2 linked regions of the Aggregicoccus sp. 17bor-14 genome follow. The protein of the gene in region 1 interacts with the protein of each later gene in a pairwise test. Links are inferred from orthologs where the notes say so. Each region holds a gene or a part of one and is shown on either strand. Other genes may lie near its edges. The genes, in order: nusG and rho.

Region 1 (6,449 bases):
CTGGTCCTTCATCTTCTTGGCGTCGTCCTTGTTGACGCCCTCCTTCACCGTCTTGGGCGCGCCCTCGACCAGGTCCTTGGCCTCCTTCAGGCCCAGGCCGGTGATCGCGCGGATCTCCTTGATGACGTTGATCTTGTTGGCGCCGGCGTTCGCGAGCACCACGTTGAACTCCGTCTTCTCCTCGGCAGGAGCGGCGGCAGCGCCACCGCCCGCGGGGCCCGCGGCAACGGCCACGGCGGCGGCGGAAACGCCCCACTTCTGCTCGAGCTGCTTCACGAGCTCAGCGGCCTCCATGACGGAGAGCTGCGAGAGCTGGTCGATGATTGCGTTCAGGTCGGCCATGTGACTGTGTCCTTCTTTGTCCTACTAGCGGGGACACTGCCCTCTGGGCAGGAAAGTCCCCTGGGTGGGTGATATAAAACTTCTGGGAACGATTACTTCTTGTCCGCGTACGCCTGGATGACGCGCGCCAGCTGCGAACCGGGGGCTGCAATGGTCCGCACCAGCTTGCCAGCCGGCTGGGTCAGCATGCCCAGGATCTGGGCACGCAGCTCGGGCAGGCCCGGCATCTTCGCCAGCGCCTTGACGCCCTCGGCGTTGACCTTGCGGCCCTCGACGACGGCGCTCCGAACCTTGATCGTCTCCATGTCCTTGATGAACTCGGAGAGGATCTTCGCCGGGGCCACGACGTCGTCGTAGCTCAGCACCATCGCCACGGGACCCGTGAAGTCGCCGGAGATGACCTCCACCGGCGTGCCCTTCGCGGCCCGCTTGGCCAGCGAGTTCTTGAGGACCTTGTACTCCACCTTGCCCTCGCGCAGCTTCTTGCGGAGCTTGGTGACGGTCTCCACGTTCAGCTTGGAGAACTCGGCGACGATACCCGTGCGGGTCTTCGCGAACTTCTCGTTGAGCTCCTTGATGAGCTCTTCCTTCTCGCTCTTCAGCACCTTGACTCACCTCCTCCTGACCCACCTGACGGTGGGCTTGATGCCTGGGCCAAAGCGGCAGAGCGAGAGAGGAACCCCGAAGTGGGGCACCACACCGCACCTCCAGTCTCGGCAGGGCTGGCACGACTTCGCCGTTTGAACCGAGGGCGGCTTGCGTGATCCCGACCGGTTGCCCGGTTGCCAACGGGAGGCACGTGCACCACCTTCGGTCCCTGCTGTCTGGGACCAGGGACGACAAGGCGCCAGGTCGGAATCGACATGGCGCCCCAATTGCAGAAGCCGGCGGCCTATACCGCCCGGCTTCCGAAAGATCCAGCACTTTCTCGCAAAAAAAGTCAGCCAGGCGACGGGTGGGAGGGTTGCCGGACTGGCCCCCCTCCCCCGTGCCTGGCTGCTGCGGACGCCCGGGAGGCGCCCCGCGCGCGCCCCTTAGCGGTGGCGGGCGAGGACTTCCTGGGTGTCGATCTTGATGCCGGGGCCCATGGTGGTGCTGATGGCGAGGCCCTTGAGGTACACGCCCTTCGCGGTGGCCGGCTTGAGCTTCATCACCGTGTCCACGAGCGCGTTGAAGTTGGCCTCGAGCTTCTCCTGGGTGAAGGAGCTCTTGCCCATCTTCGCGTGCACGATGCCGGCCTTCTCGGCGCGGAAGTCGACCTTACCGCCCTTGGCGTCGCCGATGGCCTTGCGCACGTCCACGGTCACGGTGCCGACCTTGGGGTTGGGCATGAGGCCGCGGGGACCGAGCACCTTACCGAGGCGGCCGACCACGCCCATCATGTCCGGGGTGGCGATGACGGTGTCGAAGTCGAGGAAGCCGCCCTCGATGCGCTTGGCGAGCTCGTCGCCGCCGACCACGTCGGCGCCGGCGGCCTCGGCCTCGGTGGCCTTCTCGCCGCGGGCGAACACGGCCACGCGCACGGTGGCGCCGGTGCCGTGGGGGAGGACGACCGCGCCGCGAACCATCTGGTCCGCGTGCTTGGGGTCCACGCCCAGGTTGATGGCCACGTTCACCGTCTGGTCGAACTTGGTCTTGCGGGCGTCGACGGACGCCTTGAGGGTCTTGAAGCCCTCGGTGATGGTGTAGCGCTTGTTGCGGTCGACCAGGGCGGAGGCCGCGGCGAACTTCTTTCCAGGCTTAGGCATGATTCAGAATCCTTTCGAAGGTAGGTGACGGCCGACCCTTAGGCGACGACGTCGATCCCCATGGAGCGGGCGGTGCCGGCGATGGTGTTCATCGCGGCCTCGAGCGAAGCGGCCGTGGTGTCGCCCATCTTCGTCTTGGCGATCTCCTCGAGCTGCTTGCGGGTGATCTGCCCGACCTTCTCCTTGCCCGGCTTCTTCGCGCCAGAGCCCTTCTTCTTCTCGGTGTGCAGACCGGCGGCCTTCTTGATGAGGACGGCCGCGGGCGGCGTCTTCAGGATGAAGGTGAAGGAGCGGTCCTGATACACGGTGATGATCACCGGGATGATCAGGCTCTCCTTCGCCTGCTGCTGCGTGGCCGCGTTGAACTGCTTGCAGAACTCCATGATGTTCACGCCCTGCTGACCGAGCGCGGGGCCGATCGGGGGGGCGGGGTTGGCCTTGCCGGCCGGGATCTGCAGCTTGACCTGTCCTGTGACCTTCTTCATCGGATGGCGACTGCCTTTCGATTCGGTGGTTCGAGCGGAGCCGCTGACGACGGCCCTCCCACCGGGTTGCTCCCGCGCTCAGCGCGCGGGGAGATTCGGAATGCTTAACCGGTGGTCTTCTCCACCTGCATGAAGTCCAGCTCCACAGGGGTGGAGCGGCCGAAGATGCTCACGAGCACCTTCACGCGGCCCTTCTCGGCGTTGACCTCTTCCACGGTGCCGTTGAAGTTCGCGAAGGGGCCGTCGATCACGCGCACGGTGTCCCCGTCCTCGAACTGCACCTTGGGCTTGGCCTTCACGGCGCCCTCGGAGATCTGGCTGGTGAGGCGGCTCACCTCCTTGTCGGAGATGGGCGTGGGCTGCTCGTTCTGCGCGGCGCCCGGGAAGCCGGTGATCTTGGGGGTGTTCTTCACCAGGTGCCAGGTGCGGTCGTTCAGGTCCATCTGGACGAAGATGTAGCCCGGGAAGAACTTGCGCTTGGAGGTCTTCTTCTCCCCCTTCACCATCTCCACGACCTGCTCCATGGGGATGAGGATCTCACCGAACTGATCCTGCAGCCCCTCGAGGCGGATCTTCTCCTCCAGGCTCTTCTTCGCCTGGTTCTCGAAGTTCGAGTAGGTGTGGACGACGTACCATTTCATCGCCATTACAGCTTCCCCCACACCGCCGGCAGCCAGTCCACCATGAGCTTGTAGGCCACGGTGTCGATGAAGAAGAGCAGCACCGCGGCGACGAGGGAGGCCACGACCACCGCGAAGGTGGAGGCGCGGGTCTCGCTCCAGGTGGGCCAGCTCACGCGCATCAGCTCGCTGGCCACGTCCACCGAGAGGTCGTGCACGCGCTTGTTCGCGAACGCGGCCACCACGAGCGCGATCGCCACGGCGAAGCCCACGAAGGTGGAGATGTTCCAGCCGAGCCCCTCGATGAGCTCGCGGTCGTTCCAGCCCGCCTTGGCCCACAGCAGACCGAAGACGTGCTCGAGGAACAGCGCCAGCACGATGCCGGCAATCAGGTAGAAAATGACCACCAGGCGCTTGGGATCCATCGCCGAGCGGTTGGCCTGCTGGCTGGCTTCACTTGCCGTCGCCATCGTTCCTCACGGGTGCTGCGAGACCGGAAATGCGAAAAGGCAGGAACCCTCGGGGCACTTTCGTCCCCGAGGGTCCCCGCTCACTCGGAAAAAACTGGCAGGCCAGGAGGGATTCGAACCCACAACACGCGGATTTGGAGACCGCTGCTCTACCGTTGGAGCTACTGGCCTAAAGCCTAGACCTTGCCTTCTTTGTGCGGCGTGTGCTTGCGGTCACGAGGGCAGAACTTGTTCAGCTCGAGCTTGTCCTGGCTCTTCCGCTTGTTCTTGGTCGTGGTGTAGTTCCGCTCCTTGCACACCGTGCACTCGAGCGAAATGATGGTGCGATTACCCTTGGGCATGACGTCACTCTTCAGAAGGCAAGAGGGGAAAGCCGGCGGACCGACTCTCCCCTCGGCACGCTAAGTGCCTGTTGAAACCGAGACTACACCAATTACGCGATGATGTCCGCCACGACGCCGGCGCCCACGGTGCGGCCGCCCTCGCGCACGGCGAAGCGCAGCTCCTTCTCCATGGCGATGGGGGTGATGAGCTCCACCTCGATGGCGATGTTGTCGCCCGGCATCACCATCTCGACGTTCTCCGGCAGCTTCACGGTGCCCGTCACGTCGGTGGTGCGGAAGTAGAACTGGGGGCGGTAGCCCTTGAAGAAGGGGGTGTGGCGGCCGCCCTCCTCCTTCGTCAGCACGTAAATCTGCGCCTTGAACTTCGTGTGCGGGGTGATGCTGCCCGGCTTCGCCATCACCTGGCCGCGCTCCACGTCCTCGCGCTTGAGGCCGCGCACCAGCGCGCCGATGTTGTCGCCCGCCATGCCCTGGTCCAGCAGCTTGCGGAACATCTCCACGCCCGTGACGACGGTCTTCTGCGTGGGCTTGAGGCCGACGATTTCGACTTCCTCGCCCACCTTGATGATGCCGCGCTCCACGCGCCCCGTGCACACCGTGCCGCGGCCCGCGATGCTGAACACGTCCTCCACCGGCATGAGGAAGGGCTTGTCCGTCGCGCGCTGGGGCGTGGGGATGTAGCTGTCCACGGCCGCCATCAGCTTGAGGATGGCCCCCTCGCCGATGTCCGAGGTGTCGCCCTCGAGCGCCTTGAGGGCGCTGCCGGGCACGATGGGGATGCTGTCACCGGGGAAGTCGTACTTCTTGAGGAGGTCACGCACCTCCATCTCCACGAGCTCGCGCAGCTCGGGGTCATCCAGCATGTCCACCTTGTTGAGGAAGACGACGATGTAGGGCACGCCCACCTGGCGGGCGAGCAGGATGTGCTCGCGCGTCTGGGGCATGGGCCCATCGGCCGCCGAGACCACGAGGATGGCGCCGTCCATCTGCGCCGCGCCCGTAATCATGTTCTTCACGTAGTCGGCGTGGCCCGGGCAGTCCACGTGCGCGTAGTGCCGGTTCTGCGTCTGGTACTCCACGTGCGCGGTGGAGATGGTGATGCCGCGCTCGCGCTCCTCCGGCGCCTTGTCAATCTGGTCGTACGCGAGGAACGTCGCGCCGCCCGTCTTCGCCAGCACCTTCGTGATGGCGGCCGTCAGCGACGTCTTGCCGTGGTCCACGTGCCCAATCGTCCCGATGTTCACGTGGGGCTTGCTGCGATCGAACTTCTCCTTGCTCATAACGCTCCTCGAAAAATGGAGCCCTGATCCAGGATTGAACTGGAGACCTCATCCTTACCAAGGATGCGCTCTGCCAACTGAGCTATCAGGGCTTATTTGCAACCAAACAACGGGTGGAGCGGGAAATGGGATTCGAACCCACGACATTCAGCTTGGAAGGCTGACGCTCTACCAACTGAGCTATTCCCGCATGGACCGATGGAGGGGGTTGGATTCGAACCAACGAAGGCGTAGAGCCGGCAGATTTACAGTCTGCTCCCTTTGGCCGCTCGGGCACCCCTCCGTATCAAAACTCCTTCGACCGTGCTGCGTTCTCTTTGCCTCGGGCCCTCATCCGCGGCCCCGTCCCACTTGGCCGGCGGCGGGATTTGAACCCGCGACCTACTGATTACAAATCAGTTGCTCTACCGACTGAGCTACACCGGCGAATCCCGGTTGCTTCCCTACCCCTACACCCGCCTGCTCGCCGGAGGCGCCCGCAGCCACCGTTCCGGTCCGTAAAAGCGGGCGCTTTGTACGAGCAGCCGACGATGTAAGTCAAGCGCTTTGATCCGCCGCCGCCCTACTTTCCCCCGGCGGCAGGCGCGGCCCGCTGGCGGGCGCACTCGTATAGCAGAACCGCTGCGGAGACGGACGCGTTGAGTGAGCCCACGCGGCCGATCATCGGAATCTGCAGGCGGAAGTCGCAGTGCTTGAGGACGCCCTCGCGCACGCCTGCCCCCTCGGCGCCCACGACGATGGCCATGGGGCCGTCCAGGCGGGCGCGCCACAGGGGCTCCTGGGAGCCGGGGTCGGCGGCGGCGATCCAGATGCCTGCGGCCTTCAGCTCCTCGAGCGCGCGCGACAGGTTCACCACCTGGGCCACGGGGCAGTACTCCACCGCACCGGCCGAGGCCTTGGCCACCGTGCCGGTCACCTGCACCGCCCGGTCCTTGGGGATGACCACGCCGTGGGCGCCCAGCGCGTGCGCCGAGCGGATGATGGCGCCGAGGTTGTGCGGGTCCTGGATGCCGTCCAGGACGACGAAGAGCGGCGGCCGCCCGCTCGCCTGGGCGCGCTCGATGAGGTCCGAGAGCTCGCTGTACGAGAAGGCGCGCAGCTCCGCGACCACGCCCTGGTGGACGCCACCGTCGGCGAGCTGGGCGAGGCGCTCGCGCGCC
Region 2 (6,452 bases), on another replicon or contig:
GGCAGATGACGCCGCGCTCGCCCTTCCTGCGCCAGCTGAGGGAAGCGCCCTACCCCTCCTCCGTGCGCGTCACCTCCATCTACTCGCGCGGCGACGGGGTGGCCTCCTATCCCAGCTCGGTCCTGGATGCCCGGAGCTCGCCCAACGTGTTCAACGTGGAGGTGCCCCCGGTGACGCACCAGGAGCTCCTGTGCCGGCACGCGGTGTACGAGTCGATTCGCCGCGAGCTCGCCCTGGGCTACGGTGAGCCGGCGCCCCCTGCGCGCCTGCGCTCGCTCTCGCTCGCACCGCACCCCTCCGCTGCGCTCGCGCAGCAGCTCTAGACTGAAGCCATGGCCTCCCGCTGGGACTACCTCTTCGAAGCGAAGCCGGTGCCGATCGTGGACCACCTGCTCGAGGAGGTGGCGCGGCTCTTGGCCAAGGATCTCGCGCGCTGGCCGCCGCCGGTGCAGGAGGTGGACCTGAGCGCCGCCTCCCCTGCCCTCGCCGAGCTGCTCGTGGGGGAGAGCCCCCGCCCCTCGCCGGCCGTCTATGCGGAGGCGCTGGGGCTCGCGCGCCTGGAGCTCGAGCGGGAGCTCGCGGCCTACGACGACTACATGCGCAACAAGCGCTACCTGGAGCGGGGCCTCGCGCCCACCGACCGCCCGGCCCTGCTGCTGCTGGACCGCTGGCTCGTGGAGCAGATGCTCGCCCTGGGCGAGGCCACCGGGGGCCGCATCAAGCGCCCCCACATGGTGCGCTGCCTCGAGCTCGTGCGCCAGAAGCTCGCCGCGCCCCAGATGTAACCGGGTTGCATCTGTCTCTTCTGAAGAGAATTTCGAGTCTGTGGACCGGGGGCTCGCCGTCGCCTTTCCAACGGACGCGCGAGTGCGCTCCCCGCACGTGACCTGGACGGAACCTGCGTCCAGTACGCGCGCTTGTGGCGCGAGGCGGCCGTTTGCCATAAGGCGCTAGAGCCATGCCGCCGCCGCCGGAACTCCTCTTCAAGCCTCCGCGCACCCAGCGCCTCTACATCCTCGCGGGGCTGTGGCTCTTCGTCGCCCTGGTGCTGGTGACGTTCCACGCGGTGCTGCTGCCCTTCGTGGGCGCGGCGCTCATCGCCTACCTCGTCCAGCCGCTGGTGCGGCGCATCACCCGCCTGCGGGTGGGCGGGCGCGCGGTGCCGCACTGGGTGGCCATCCTGCTCATCTACGCCCTCTTCTTCCTGGGCGTGTACCTGTTCTTCGTGGGGCTGCTGCCGCAGCTGTACCGCGAGCTCGCGCGCATCAGCCGCGACGCGGTGGCATACGCGAACGCGCTCACGCCGGAGAAGGTGGAGCTCATCGCGCAGCGCGCCGAGTCCTGGCTGCTCGCGCGCGGCATCCCCGTGGCCCTGAGCGAGCGCGCGCTCGAGGGTGCGAGCAGCGCCCCCTACGCGGGGCCCGCCAAGCTCAACCTCTCGCTGGACCTGGAGCAGCTCATCCGGGATGCGGCCACGCGCGTGTCCGGCTACGCGGGCGAGAACGTGAAGGGCATCCTGGACCTCTCGCGCCGCATCGTCACCGGCGTGCTGGTGGGGGTGTTCACGCTCTTCTTCATGCTGATGGTGGCGGCCTTCTTCTCCATCGACGCGCAGCCCATCCGCCGCTACGCGCTCTCGCTCATCCCGCCCGAGTACGCCGCGGACGCGCGCCTGCTCTCCGAGCGCATCGACCGCGCGCTGTCCGGCGTCGTGCGCGGGCAGGCCACCATCTGCGTGGTGAACGGCCTGCTCACCGGCGTGGGGATGCTGCTGTTCGGGGTGAAGTTCGTGTTCCTGCTGGCCACGGTGGCCACGCTGTTCAGCCTCATCCCCATCTTCGGCACCATCCTCAGCTCGGTGCCCATCGTGCTCATCGCGCTCTCGGACGGGGTGCAGAAGGCCTTCGCCATCCTGCTGTGGATCATCGGCATCCACGCGCTCGAGGCCTACGTGCTCAACCCGAAGATCATGGGCAGCGCGGCGCGCATCCACCCGGTCATCGTCGCGTTCGCGCTCATCGCCGGGGAGCACTTCTTCGGGCTGGTGGGCGCGCTGCTCGCAGCGCCCCTCACCGCCGTGCTCGTGGCCTGCTTCGACTACCTGCGCCTCAAGGCGCAGCCGGAGCCCGCCGTGCTCGGGCCCGTGGTCGCCGCTCCGCCGCCCGCGCCCGCACCGCCCCGCGAGAGCTGAAGCCCGCGCGCCCGCGCCTCAGCTGCAGGCGGCGGCGCAGCGCGAGTTGCGGCACACCGGGATGCAGGTGCCGCAGCGCAGGGTGCTCGGCGAGCAGCTGCCCGCGCTGCACTCGGCGTCGCAGGGGCCGCAGCGCACGCCCTGGCAGTTGGGCCCCTCGCTCACGTGCGTGACGGCGGTGCCGTCGCCGCAGCAGGCGTTGGGCACGCAGTCCGAGTCCTGGAAGCAGGTGACGTTGGAGATGCCGGGAGGCGGCGAGCCGCTGCCGCCTCCCACGTCCAGCGCCGGCTCGCATCCGGCGGCAAGTCCCAGCGCCAGCCCTGCGAGCAGGGCGGCGAAGGTGGGAAGACGGCGGGTGCGGCGCATGGGGTGACCCTCCCCCGGCAGTATGCCTACCGGTTCATCGAGCCGAGGAAATCGGCGTTCGACGGGGTCGGACGCATGTGCTTGAGCACAAATTCCATCGCGTCGATGGGGGTGAAAGGGTGCAGTACCTGACGCAGCGCCGTGATGCGCACCAGGTCCGCCGGGCTGAGCAGCAGCTCCTCCTTGCGGGTGCCGGACTTGTTGATGTCCAGCGTCGGGAAGATGCGCTTCTCCATCAGCTTGCGGTCCAGCACGATCTCCGAGTTACCGGTGCCCTTGAACTCCTCGAAGATGACCTCGTCCATGCGGCTGCCGGTGTCGATGAGCGCCGTGCCGATGATGGTGAGGCTGCCGCCCTCCTCGATGTTGCGCGCGGCGCCGAAGAAGCGCTTGGGCTTGTGCAGCGCGTTCGCGTCCACGCCGCCCGAGAGGATCTTGCCGCTCGCCGGCACCACCGTGTTGTAGGCGCGCGCGAGGCGGGTGATGGAGTCGAGCAGGATGCAGACGTCGTACTTCTGCTCCACCAGGCGCTTCGCCTTGTCGATGACCATCTCGGCCACCTGCACGTGGCGGGTCGCCGGCTCGTCGAAGGTCGAGGACACCACCTCGCCGCGCACGTTGCGCTCCATGTCCGTGACCTCCTCCGGGCGCTCGTCCACGAGCAGCACGATGAGGTACACGTCCGGGTGGTTGCGGCTGATGGCGTGCGCGATGTTCTGCAGCAGCACCGTCTTGCCCGCCTTGGGCGGCGCCACGATGAGGCAGCGCTGCCCGAGGCCGATGGGGCAGAACATGTCGATGATGCGGGTGGTCATCTCCGCGCCGTCGTGCTCGAGCTTCAGCTTGCGCGTCGGGTAGAGCGGCGTGAGGTTGTCGAAGAGGATGCGCTCGCGGGCCGCCTCACTGGTGGGGTCCGTGAAGTTGACCTTGTCCACCTTCTGCAGCGCGAAGAAGCGCTCGCCCTCCTTCGGCTGGCGGATGGGGCCGGTGACCGTGTCGCCGGGGCGCAGGTTGAAGCGGCGCACCTGGCTCGGGGAGACGTAGATGTCGTCCGGGCTGGACTGGTAGTCGCTGTCCGCGCTGCGCATGAAGCCGAAGCCGTCGCTCATCAGCTCGAGCACGCCCTCGGCGTGGACCTCGAAGCGCTTGTCCGCGATGCCCGAGAGCAGCGCGAAGATGAGCTCCTGCTTCTTGAGGCCCTGGTAGCCCTCGATGCCGAAGTCGTGCGCCATCTTCGACAGGTCCACGATCTTCATCCGCTTCAGGTCGTTGAGCTTGATGACCTGCATCGGGGTGCCGTCGCGGTCCACCTCGGTGATGGTGGGCGCCTCGGGCTCGGGCGCCGGCGTGAGCGTGGCGGCGGGGCCGTGGTGCAGCGCCTCGGCGCGCGCCTCCTGCAGCTCGTCGTCGCGCACCGGGCGCGGCATCGCGGTGAGCACGGGGCGCACGGGCGCGCCCTCGCCGTCGTCAGAAGCGCCGTCCGCGGCCTCGGCGCCCTCCTCCGCGTCCGCGGGGGCCTCCTCGTCGCGGCGCCCGGCGGCGGCGCGCCGGCGCACGGGCTTGTCCGAGTCGTCCGCCTTCGCCGCACGGCGGCGGCGCGGCTTCTCGTCCGCCACGGCGTCCGTGGCGAGCTCGGTCTCCTGGACCTTCTCCTTCGAGGTGCGGGCTTTGCGAATGGGCATTGTCTGGACGGGGGGAAGCGTCGCCCGGCAGGACGCCGGGCAAGGGAGTCGCCGCGCAGAGGGCACGGCCGGACTGCAGGGGGACAGGGATCGACCCACCGGAGCCCCGGAAGCGGGACTGCGCGGGACTGAGGCGGTGCAGGGAAAGGGCACCCAGGGTACGAGGGCGCCCAACGAAGCGTCTCGGAGGTTATTGAGCCCCCCCCACCCTGTCAAGGAGTCCGAACGCGCCCCGGCGCTCAAAAACTTCCCAAGGTGTCAGGGCTTCCGTAGAGGCTCCTGCCGTGGACCTCACGACCGCCGAGACGCGCGTGCGCACCCTCCGCGAGGAGCTGCGCTACCACGAACACCGCTACTACGTGCTCGATGCGCCGGAGATCTCCGACGCGCAGTACGACCGGCTCATGCGCGAGCTGCAGGAGCTCGAGCACCAGTTCCCCGAGCTCGCCTCGCCGGACTCGCCCACCCAGCGGGTGGGCGGCGCGCCGGCCGAGCAGTTCGACGAGGTGGAGCACCGCGTCCCCATGCTCAGCCTCGCCAACGTCTTCGACGACGGCGAGCTCACCGAGTTCGACGAGCGCATCCGCAAGCAGACGGGGCTCGCCCACATCGGCTACGTGTGCGAGCCCAAGCTGGACGGGCTCGCGGTGAGCGTGCGCTACGAGGGGGGCAAGCTCGTGCTCGGCGCCACCCGCGGCAACGGCACCATCGGCGAGAAGGTCACCGGCAACCTGCGCACCATCCGCGCCCTGCCCTGGGAGCTGCGCCCCTCCGACGGCCTCAAGGTCCCCGAGCTCATCGACGTGCGCGGCGAGGTGTTCATCAAGAAGGCGGACTTCGCCAAGCTCAACGCGCGGCGCGAGCAGGAGGACGAGCCGCTCTTCGCCAACCCGCGCAACGCGGCCGCCGGAGCGCTGCGCCAGCTGGACCCCAAGGTCACCGCGAGCCGCCCCCTCTCCATCTACCTCTACGAGTGCGTGCCGGGCCCGGGCGTGCCCGCGTTCACCAGCCACTGGGAGAAGCTCGAGTACCTGCGGGCGCTGGGCCTGCCGGTGAACCCGCGCAACCGCCGCCTCGAGGGCCTGGACGCGGTGCGCGCCGAGTACTCGGCCTTCCTCGCCGAGCGCCACGCCATCCCCTACGAGATCGACGGGATGGTGGTGAAGGTGGACAGCGAGGACCTGCGCCGCCGCCTCGGGCAGGTCTCCAAGAGCCCGCGCTGGGCCGTGGCCTACAAGTTCCCCCCCGAGGAGGAGCAGACCCGGGTGGAGGACATCCAGGTGTACGTGGGGCGCACCGGCGCGCTCACGCCGGTCGCGCACCTGCAGCCGGTGAAGGTCGGCGGCGTGACCGTGGCGCGCGCGACGCTGCACAACGAGGACGAGCTCAAGCGCAAGGACGTGCGCATCGGGGACCGGGTCTTCGTGCGCCGCGCGGGAGACGTCATCCCGGAGATCGTCGCGGTGGTCACCTCGCAGCGCACCGGCGAGGAGCGCGCCTTCGTCTTCCCGGATCACTGCCCGGTGTGCGGCGCGCAGGCCGTGCGCGACGAGGAGGGCGCCATCATCCGCTGCACCGGCGCCTCCTGTCCCGCGCAGCTGGTGGAGCGCGTGCGCCACTTCGCGAGCCGCAACGCGCTGGACATCGAGGGCGTGGGCGAGAAGCTCGCCGCGCAGCTCGTGGGCAGCGGCCTGGTGAAGACCTTCGCGGACCTCTACCGCCTCACCCTCCCCCAGCTGCTCTCGCTCGAGCGCATGGGGGACAAGAGCGCGGAGAACCTGCTCGCGGCCATCGCGGCTTCGAAGCAGACCACGCTGCGCCGCTTCCTCTTCGGGCTCGGCATCCGGCACGTGGGCGAGGCCACCGCCAAGGCGCTCGCGGAGGCGTTCCGCGACCCGCGCGCCCTCTTCGAGGCGGACCTGGAAGCGCTCACCCGCGTGAAGGACGTGGGCGGGATCATGGCCGAGGTCATCCACGCCTTCTTCCACGAGCCGCAGAACCGCGCCGCCGTGGAGGACCTGCTCTCCGTGGGCGTCACCCCCGAGCCGCCCGAGGTGGTGGAGGGCGGCGCCTTCCAGGGCAAGACGGTGGTGCTCACCGGCACGCTCACCCGCCTGACCCGCGAGCAGGCCAAGGAGGAGATCGAGCGGCGCGGCGGGAAGGTGAGCGGGAGTGTCTCGCGCAAGACCGATCTCGTGGTGGCGGGCGAGGAT

What was found.
Region 2: the proteins of nusG (region 1) and rho interact in binary tests that used the Escherichia coli proteins (3 or more experiments, as listed by UniProt). The link is inferred for Aggregicoccus sp. 17bor-14 from one-to-one orthologs.

The regions. Positions count from the first base shown.
Region 1 is NZ_VJZZ01000001.1:483,414-489,862, forward strand. Bases 1,452-4,282 are described here. They hold nusG (transcription termination/antitermination protein NusG), read right to left. Parts: upstream 3,223-4,282; coding sequence 2,680-3,222; downstream 1,452-2,679. Other genes in these bases: rplA (50S ribosomal protein L1), read right to left, coding at 1,452-2,090; rplK (50S ribosomal protein L11), read right to left, coding at 2,129-2,575; secE (preprotein translocase subunit SecE), read right to left, coding at 3,222-3,665; rpmG (50S ribosomal protein L33), read right to left, coding at 3,842-4,006; tuf (elongation factor Tu), read right to left, coding at 4,099-4,282. Also shown: rplL (50S ribosomal protein L7/L12), read right to left, coding at 1-342; rplJ (50S ribosomal protein L10), read right to left, coding at 435-947; more of rplA, read right to left, coding at 1,377-1,451; more of tuf, read right to left, coding at 4,283-5,289; 23S rRNA (guanosine(2251)-2'-O)-methyltransferase RlmB, read right to left, coding at 5,852-6,449. UniProt on the Escherichia coli protein: Part of the processive rRNA transcription and antitermination complex (rrnTAC). The complex forms an RNA-chaperone ring around the RNA exit tunnel of RNA polymerase (RNAP).
Region 2 is NZ_VJZZ01000009.1:158,036-164,487, reverse strand. What follows is about bases 1,909-4,742. They hold rho (transcription termination factor Rho), read right to left. Parts: upstream 4,234-4,742; coding sequence 2,584-4,233; downstream 1,909-2,583. Other genes in these bases: ligA (NAD-dependent DNA ligase LigA), read left to right, coding at 4,524-4,742; FGE12_RS18455 (hypothetical protein), read right to left, coding at 2,210-2,557; FGE12_RS18460 (AI-2E family transporter), read left to right, coding at 1,909-2,191. In the rest of the region: FGE12_RS18470 (alpha/beta fold hydrolase), read left to right, coding at 1-323; FGE12_RS18465 (hypothetical protein), read left to right, coding at 333-785; more of FGE12_RS18460, read left to right, coding at 959-1,908; more of ligA, read left to right, coding at 4,743-6,452. UniProt on the Escherichia coli protein: Facilitates transcription termination by a mechanism that involves Rho binding to the nascent RNA, activation of Rho's RNA-dependent ATPase activity, and release of the mRNA from the DNA template.